DNA from 3 places in the Agarivorans sp. 2_MG-2023 genome. Region 2 is predicted to be linked to each of the others. Evidence: predicted binding sites of a transcription regulator. Region 2 holds the regulator's gene; each other region holds the start of a gene.

Region 1 (3,192 bases), on a different contig from region 2:
TTTTGGCTCTTTTTATTGATTAGATTTAAGAGTTGAAATGAGCGATAAATATCAAGGCGCAGCAGCGCAAGCAAGTTACGGTTACGGCCTTCAAATTGGCGAGCAAATTGAGCGCGCAGCATTCGACGGATTAGAGCTAAATGCCATGTTAGATGGTATTCGTGATGTGATGAGTGGTGCTCAACCACAACTTGACGAAGCAGTAATTGGTGCGGCTTTCCAAGAAATCACTAAAGATATCGAAGCTAAAAAAGCTGAGCAGCATAAAGAAGCAATGGCTGAAGGCGAAACTTTTCTAGCTGAAAATGGTTCACGTCCTGAAATCAACAAAACTGAAACGGGTCTTCAGTACGAAGTACTTGTTGAAGGCGAAGGCGAAACTCCAAGCGCTAGCAGTAAAGTACAAGTTCACTATGAAGGTACTTTAATTTCTGGTGAAGTATTTGATAGCTCAGTTCAGCGTGGTCAACCTGCAGAGTTCCCTGTGAACGGCGTAATCAAAGGCTGGACCGAAGCACTACAACGCATGAAAGTGGGTGACAAGTGGAAACTTTACATCCCTCAAGAGCTAGCATATGGCTCACAAGGTGCTGGCGCGGCAATTCCTCCGTTTGCAGCATTAGTATTTGAAGTTGAGTTATTAGCTATTCTTGGCTAATAGCTATAAACCTTCTTAAAGAACCGGCCATTGGCCGGTTTTTTTGTATAGAATGACCCACCTGAATTACTCTACATTTTTCAATACACTCTCAATGATTGATTGAGCGCTGCCATCTTTAAGCATCTGTTTAAATACCTCATCGAGTTTTGCCGCTAGTTCGACATGATCTTTATGTACATAATGATAGAGCTTTAATTGGTCAACAGGTGGTTCAACTAAGCTAACATTGTTGAGCTTAAGCGCCTTTATACGCTTTAGGCCTAACCAGCGTTCTTCTACCACTAGGTCTGCTCTACCTATACTCATAAATCTTAAGGCTGAATCTAAGTCTTGAAGTTGGTTAGTTTTGGGAAAACCTAAGGTGGCTATTTCAGCTGCCTTTAAACTACTGCGATAAGCAATGCTGTAGGGTTTTAAGCTCTCATATCCTTCCACTTTTAGATCACTTAAACGAGTAAAAACCACATTCTCTGAGCTTAAGTAACTGGTAGGAATTTGAATTAAATTGGCGTACTTAGTCTGTAAATTGTCGATACGAAACATCTCCGCATCGTACACGCCGCTATTGGTTGCCTCCAAGGCGTTTGCGCTGGGTAATAACTCAAATACAACGCGTTCTCCCGCGCGGTAATATGCTTCAATTAATAAAGCTTGCCCCATTTCTGCGAGCGGCCCGCTAATCACTTGGGTTGTACGGTACGTTTTAGCGGATAGGGTGGGTGATAACATCAAGCAAAACAACAAATAGAATACAAGGTTCTTCATATTTCTTAACTTGTTTTAATACAATTCGTAGATTATAGAGACGAAAAACAAAATAGTCGAACACCTAAATAGCGGGTTATTTCCTTATGAATCGTTATGACTTGGGGTTTTGTCTCTCACTCGAAAACACTGATAAGTAACGGTATAGCCTTACGTACTATCTCTATTCTTGTGCGCCAAAGTTGTGCGACGGTGGTCTAAGTTAGTGAATTCATTGAAAAAATATAAATACCACTTAAGGGGTATAAATAATTTTAAGTTGATGATTTATAGCGTTAAAAAAATGTGATCTAGATCTTGGCACGTGATTGGCTACCTACTAAGTATTAACACCTTATGATTACTTCAAACTAGGTACTTAGGAGCAGGGATGCAAAAATTAATCACAGTTAACTTACAACAAATTATTAAAACAACCATTGCTACAGCTGTGCTCTCGGCCAGTGTTATTGGCTTTACTCATGCCGAAGTGGGAGAGCCTGAAAAAGAAGATTTAAAATTTGGTTTTATTAAGTTAACCGACATGGCGCCGTTAGCGGTAGCTTATGAGAAAGGCTACTTCGAAGACGAAGGCCTTTATGTTCAGCTAGAAGCACAAGCGAACTGGAAGGTTTTATTAGATAGGGTGATTACCGGTGAGCTAGATGGTGCTCATATGCTAGCGGGTCAGCCACTAGGTGCAACCATTGGTTTTGGTACTAAAGCCGACATTATTACAGCCTTCAGCATGGATTTAAACGGTAACGCGATTACTGTATCAAACGATATCTGGGCGCAAATGAAACCACATGTGCCTCATGAAGGCGGCAAGCCCGTTCACCCGATTAAAGCCGACGCGCTAAAGCCGGTTGTTGATAGTTACATTGAGCAAGGCAAGCCGTTCAATATGGGCATGGTGTTTCCAGTGTCTACCCACAACTACGAACTACGTTATTGGTTAGCGGCTGGCGGTATTCACCCTGGTTATTATGCGCCACATAAAGGTGATACCTCAGGCAAAATTGACGCAGATGCCCTGTTGTCGGTGACACCTCCACCGCAAATGCCATCTACTATGGAAGCCGGAACTATTTACGGTTACTGCGTGGGCGAACCTTGGAACCAACAAGCAGTATTTAAAGGCATTGGTGTACCGGTTGTTACCGATTACGAGATTTGGAAAAATAACCCAGAAAAAGTATTTGGGGTGAGTCAAGGCTGGGCTGATGAATACCCAAATACTCACATTCGGGTCGTTAAAGCGATGATTCGCGCCGCTAAGTGGTTAGACGAAGAGAACAACAAGAACCGTCCAGAAGCTGTGAAAATTTTGTCTAAAAGCCAATACGTGGGTGCCGATTACGACGTTATTGCTAACAGCATGACCGGTACTTTTGAGTACGAAAAAGGCGACAAACGTGAAGTGCCAGACTTTAACGTATTCTTCCGCTACAACGCGACTTACCCTTACTACAGCGATGCAATTTGGTATTTAACGCAAATGCGTCGTTGGGGACAAATTTCAGATAACAAACCAGATTCTTGGTACATGGATATTGCCAAAAAGGTTTACCGTCCAGACATTTACGCGACAGCGGCAAAAGAGCTGATTGCTGATGGTGTTATTGATGCCTCAGAGTTTCCTAACTTCCAAACTGAGACTGGTTTTAAACCACCGCAAACACACTTCATTGACAATATTGTATATGACGGCTCAAAACCAAATGCCTACTTAGATAAGTTCGACATTGGTTTGAAAAAAGACGACAAGATCTAAGCCATATCAT
Region 2 (3,192 bases):
GACGATGATCTGTCTAGCACCGCTATGCATACTCGAGCACGAAAAGGCATTGGTTATCTTCCCCAAGAAGCCTCTATCTTTCGCCGTTTATCGGTAGAAAAAAATATTCTAGCAGTATTAGAAACCCGTAAGGATTTGGACAAAGAGCAGCAAATTGGCGCACTGGACGATTTGCTAGAAGAGTTTCATATTGGCCATATTCGCAAAAATCTCGGTATGAGCCTATCAGGCGGAGAGCGTCGCCGGGTAGAAATTGCCCGCGCCTTAGCCGCAGCCCCTAAGTTTATTTTGCTTGACGAACCCTTCGCTGGGGTAGATCCTATTTCCGTTATTGATATTAAAAAAATCATTGAACACCTGCGTGATCGCGGTCTAGGTGTATTAATTACCGACCACAATGTAAGGGAAACTCTCGATGTTTGTGAGCATGCCTATATCGTTAGTCAGGGTGAATTGATAGCCTCAGGTAAGCCACAAGAAATACTTGAAAACGAGCACGTGAAACGAGTTTATCTCGGTGAACAATTCAAGCTATAGTTAAAGTGCAGCTTAGAAAATAATATAAAAAGAAGGGATAGCGGTAGTTAATGAAAGCATCTTTGCAGTTGCGTCTTGGTCAGCAGTTAACCATGACCCCCCAGTTACAACAGGCCATACGCTTACTCCAGCTTTCAACCCTGGATTTACAGCAAGAAATTCAAGAGGCTCTGGAAAGTAACCCTCTGCTTGAGGCGGATGAGTCACATTCGAATGATAGTGACGCAACAGACGCTAAGTCAGCCAATGAAAAATCTACAGAAGCCGAATCTAGCGCCGACGTAGACAGCAGCCAAATGGAAGCTGGCGATGCCATTAACCAAGAAACTGTTTCTGATGACCTACCCGTAGACTCCACTTGGGACGATATTTATAGCGCCAGTTCCGCGCCAGCTAGCTCATCGAGCGGCAGTGGCGGTGGTGACGACAACGATATGTTATTCCAAGGTGAAACCGTTGATTCCTTACAAGATCACATGCTGTGGCAAATGCGCCTTACTCCTTTCAGCGAAGTAGACCAAGCCATTGCTTTAGCCATTATTGATGCAGTAGATGAATCAGGTTACCTCACACAGGATTGTGAACAATTATTAGATGGCCTCAATTCTAGTGACAATAACGACTTAGATGTAGAGCTTGACGAAATTGAAGCAGTACTAAAACGGATTCAGCATTTCGACCCCGTAGGCATTGCCGCGCGCTCGCTACAAGAATGCTTGTTAATTCAATTAAGTCGTTTTTCCCCAGAAACACCATGGCTAAATGAAGCCAAAGATGTGGTGTCTAACCATATCGATGTATTAGCCAATCGAGATTTTCGCTTATTGGCTCGAAAGACCAAGTTAAAAGAAGACCAGCTACGCGAAGTGATGCGTTTAATTCACACCTTAGAACCACGCCCGGGTAACGCTGTTGAGCCAAACCAAGCCCAATACGTTATCCCCGATGTTTCCGTAGTGAAGCGCCAAGGTCGCTGGGTGGTAGAGCTAAACCCCGATGCGATGCCGAAGCTAAGAGTAAACTCTCACTATGCATCCTTAAGTAAAACGTCTAATGCTACCGATACTCAGTTTATCCGTAGCCACTTACAAGAAGCCAAGTGGTTTATTAAGAGCATTGAAAGCCGCAACGAAACCTTACTCAAAGTCTCTAACTGTATCGTTCACCACCAACAAGCCTTCTTCGAATACGGTGAAGAAGCAATGAAGCCAATGGTGCTGAACGATGTGGCCGAAGCAGTAGAAATGCACGAATCAACGATTTCTCGAGTAACAACTCAAAAATTCATGCATACACCTCGCGGCATTTTCGAACTTAAATATTTCTTCTCTAGCCATGTGGCTACCGATGGCGGCGGTGAATGTTCATCTACCGCTATTCGTGCATTAATTAAGAAACTGGTTGCTGCCGAAAATACCAGTAAACCTCTCAGCGATAGTAAGATTGCTGATATTTTGGCAGATCAGGGGATCAAGGTGGCAAGACGTACGATTGCAAAATATCGTGAGTCTTTAGCGATACCACCTTCTAACCAACGTAAGAGCCTACTTTAAGGCCAATCAAGGGGACTATATTTATGCAAATTAATCTTACCGGACACCACGTTGATATTACTGAGTCTTTAAAAGAATATGTCCATAACAAGTTTGCCAAGCTCACTCGACGATTTGACCAGATAAACAATGTTCATGTCATCCTCAACGTCGAGAAGCTCAATCAAATCGCAGAAGCCACCTTACATTTAAATGGCGGTGAATTATTCGCTACCGCTGAACATTCAGATATGTACGCCGCCATTGATGGTCTCATCGACAAACTTGACCGCCAAGTTATCAAACATAAAGAAAAACTTAACAAACATTAGTCACCTCCATGCAAATAGATAAAGTACTAAGCTTGGATTGCACTCAAAGTGCAGTCCAATGCTCTTCAAAAAAACGCGCCTTAGAAATTATTAGTGAACTAGCCGCTGGCCAACTAGATACGACAGCTCAATGTATATTTGAGAGTTTGTTGAATAGAGAAAAAATGGGCAGCACCGGTATCGGGCAAGGCGTGGCAATACCTCATGGCCGCATTGATAAACAGCATCAAACAACCGCTGTTTTTTTACGTTGTGATCCCCCAATTGCTTTTGACGCCATTGACAATAAACCTGTTGATTTGGTTTTTGCCTTACTGGTACCAGAAGATCAGTGTAAACAACACCTCAACACCTTATCTCAAGTAGCTGAAAAACTTAACGATAAGCAAGTATGTAAACAACTTCGTTGTGCACAAAGTGATGACGAATTATACGACATCATGGTAGCCTAATACTCTAATCACCGTTAGGGATAGTCATGGAACTCATTATCGTGAGTGGGCGTTCAGGTTCAGGAAAAACCGTCGCCTTAAGAGTACTAGAAGATCTGGGCTACTATTGCGTAGACAACCTCCCGGTTGTGTTATGGCAATCTCTTATCGATAACTTAAAAAATACTTACTCTAAAGTAGCAATAAGTATCGATATTCGAAACCTCCCAGACGAACCTTCACCGATAGGCCAAATTATTCGCAACGCCGGCCCTGATGTGAATCTATTAAGCATTTTTTTAGATGCCAAAGACGAAGCGTTGATCCGCCGTTACAGCGAAACTCGGCGAGTTCACCCGC
Region 3 (3,192 bases), on a different contig from region 2:
GGTTTCAAAGTTAAGCTGTCTGCCATTGCCATCATTTACGCTGACGCTAATGCTTTGACCGTTCTCAATATTCGCTACGTCACCAAATAACCTTGTGGTGGTAACTTCCAAGGCGTTTATGTAGTTGTCGCCTAAGCCATCAATATAGGCTTCTATACTTGCTTGGGTATCTTTTGTAATTGTAGATGTTGCTGTTGCTGGATTACCTGCAATATCTATAGCATTTGCGGTAATGCTTAGCTCACCATCTTGTAGACCAGATAAATCGTTATTGGCAATTTGCCATTGGTTGTTAACTACCGCGGTAGTGAAATTAAGCTGGTTACCAGCAAGATCGGTAATTTGAACAAATACGGTTTGTCCGTTTTCTATGCCAACTATGTCACCGTGCAAAGGAGTGGAGGATTGCTCATACTGATTAACATAAAGATCTCCTTGGCCATCTATTTCAGCTTCTATAGTGGCCACTACATCTTTAATTGTTGAATCGCTAGCCTCTACAAATTGACCAAAGTAATCCGTTACGCTGGCATTTACATCTATCTTACCCTCACTCAACAGCTGAATGTCTAAGCCTTGGTATTGATAGCTGTTGTTGTCGACCACTGCATTTACGGTAATGGTTTGTCCGCTAGCGTCAGTAAGGGTGATTACCACCACTCGGCCATCTTCAACATCAACGGTGTTTCCTTGTATTACTACCGAGGGCACTTCAAATTGGTTTTCGTAGCCATCACCACCGTCAATAATATTTACTGTTATAACGGCATCGTTACTCAAGGGGGGGATAGCATCGGCCTGAGCCCCTTGGTTTTCAGTGGCGCTAATACTTAAATCACTATTCTGGGTAGTAAAACCCGCTTCTGGAAGTGTCTCATCTAAGGTTGGTTGCACCCTAACTACAAATGAAGCGCCTTGACTAGATGGGTTGGTACTATTGTTAGTGGTGTTTGGAGAATAGAGGGGAGGAGCTGCGGTCTCGCTATCTTCCGCAGTTGTTTCCAATAGCGGATTTTTAGCTAACTCATTAATGACGTTTTTTACTAACGGAACACTGGTGTCGACTATTTCAGAAGGCGTTACTTTCACCCACTGACCATCGGCCATCACTTTCCAAATTTGTCCTTGTATATCTACGTAGACAACTGGCTTCATCCTTTAGCCCTTACTGTAAACAATATCTGTCTAACATAATGTTTAGCACAAAATTTTTACTAATGAGTAATTAGTAAACTATTTACTTAAGAAAGTCGTTATCTACTGCGGTTTAGCCGAAAACCAGGCAGCAATAAACACTCTTTAAAGGGGCTTTATAGGCGTTTAAAAGGCGGATATTTGTTCAAATCTCCTAAAAGCATTATTTAGTCGCTTTGAATTTACATAGATTTCATTCTTACTATTTTTATTAATTTTTAGTCATTTTCTTGTGTGCACCATTTAACCCGGCTTGATGTGCTACTAAGACTTATTCCTTAATAGACATTAAGCGCTGCTAATTGCTTGTGTTAATAGGTCACAAAATTAGTTTTAGCTCATGCGCTACACCATCCAAATTACCGAACCATCCCTCCAATACGCTAGTCACTTTTGCTACAAACGCGACATTTGCTCGAGCGATTGTCAGCTAGTTCAATTGTTTAAATACACTCGAAAACACATTAAATCCATATATTACAGTGCTTTACATTTTTTCTGAAGGCTTGGAACAGTATTCGCAATAGCTACTGCGGGAACCGTTAATCAAGCTAATAGGAAGAAATATTATGGCTATTCGTCAATGTGCAATTTACGGAAAAGGCGGTATTGGTAAATCTACCACTACTCAAAACTTGGTTGGAGCTTTAGCGGAAGCGGGCAAAAAAGTAATGATTATTGGTTGTGATCCTAAGGCGGATTCAACGCGCTTAATCTTACATGCAAAAGCGCAAAACACCATCATGGAAATGGCTGCAGAAGCTGGCTCAGTGGAAGACATCGAGTTAGAAGATGTACTTAAAGTGGGCTATGGCGGTGTTCGCTGTGTTGAGTCTGGTGGCCCAGAGCCAGGTGTTGGTTGTGCTGGTCGTGGTGTTATTACTGCCATTAACTTTTTAGAAGAAGAGGGCGCATACGAAGAAGACTTAGACTTTGTATTTTACGATGTACTTGGTGACGTTGTGTGTGGTGGTTTTGCCATGCCTATTCGCGAAAACAAAGCGCAAGAAATCTACATTGTTGTATCTGGTGAAATGATGGCGATGTACGCCGCTAACAACATTTCAAAAGGTATTTGTAAGTATGCTGCTACGGGTAGTGTGCGTTTAGCAGGTCTTATTTGTAACTCGCGTAAATGTGACCGAGAAGATGAGCTAATTGAAGCACTAGCCGCCAAAATCGGTACCCAAATGATCCACTTCGTACCGCGTGACAACGTAGTACAACAAGCTGAAATCCGCCGTATGACGGTAATTGAATATAACCCTAAGTGTAACCAAGCCAACGAATACCGCACGTTAGCCAACAAAATCATTGAAAACCAACTGTTTGTTGTTCCTACACCGGTAACGATGGACGAGCTTGAAGAACTATTGATGGAATTCGGCATCATGGATGAAGAAGACGAATCAATCATTGGTCAAACAGCTGAAGAAGCAACGGCTTAATCACTCATCTTAGTGAATATATCAATGCTATAGGAGGCAGCAATGTCAGATAAAAAAGCAGAGACTCAAGCGCTGATCGATGAAGTGCTAGAAGTCTATCCAGAGAAAGCTAAAGCTGATCGCAAAAAGCACTTAGGTGCTAATGACGGCGAAGCCGGCAGCTGTATTACCGCTAACCGTAAATCATTGCCCGGTGTAATGACCGCGCGTGGTTGTGCTTACGCAGGCTCTAAAGGGGTAGTGTGGGGACCAATTAAAGATATGGTACATATCTCTCATGGTCCAGTTGGCTGTGGCCAATACTCACGCGCTGGGCGTCGTAACTATTACACCGGTTACACGGGTGTAAATAGCTTTGGCACCATGAACTTCACTTCTGATTTCCAAGAGCGTGACATCGTGTTTGGTGGCGATAAAAAGCTAGCGACCATGGTTGATGAAGTAGAAATGCTATTTCCGCTGGCTAAAGGTTTGTCGATTCAATCTGAATGTCCAGTTGGCCTTATCGGTGACGATATTGAAGCTGTAGCTAAAACCAAGGGCGCAGAAA

What was found. The regulator sigma-54, encoded in region 2, starts transcription at its own class of promoters, with help from an activator protein. The targets are predictions, from matches to a motif close to GTTGGCACGNNNNTNGNNT.
Region 1: a site for sigma-54 is predicted at 1,723-1,741, ahead of Q4549_RS02920 (CmpA/NrtA family ABC transporter substrate-binding protein). Genes of this name have one in related genera too.
Region 3: a site for sigma-54 is predicted at 1,700-1,718, ahead of nifH (nitrogenase iron protein). Genes of this name have one in related genera too.

What each region holds. Positions count from the first base shown of each region.
Region 1 covers NZ_JAUORQ010000002.1:46,811-50,002, reverse strand. Annotated here, with positions in the region: gene Q4549_RS02930 (FKBP-type peptidyl-prolyl cis-trans isomerase) at 38-658, shown strand; gene Q4549_RS02925 (ABC transporter substrate-binding protein) at 725-1,426, opposite strand; gene Q4549_RS02920 (CmpA/NrtA family ABC transporter substrate-binding protein) at 1,797-3,182, shown strand.
Region 2 covers NZ_JAUORQ010000011.1:45,140-48,331, reverse strand. Annotated here, with positions in the region: gene lptB (LPS export ABC transporter ATP-binding protein) at 1-537, shown strand, start outside; gene Q4549_RS16260 (RNA polymerase factor sigma-54) at 588-2,090, shown strand; gene hpf (ribosome hibernation promoting factor) at 2,114-2,401, shown strand; gene ptsN (PTS IIA-like nitrogen regulatory protein PtsN) at 2,410-2,853, shown strand; gene rapZ (RNase adapter RapZ) at 2,880-3,192, shown strand, end outside.
Region 3 covers NZ_JAUORQ010000001.1:515,266-518,457, forward strand. Annotated here, with positions in the region: gene Q4549_RS02190 (hypothetical protein) at 1-1,155, opposite strand, end outside; gene nifH (nitrogenase iron protein) at 1,764-2,642, shown strand; gene nifD (nitrogenase molybdenum-iron protein alpha chain) at 2,685-3,192, shown strand, end outside.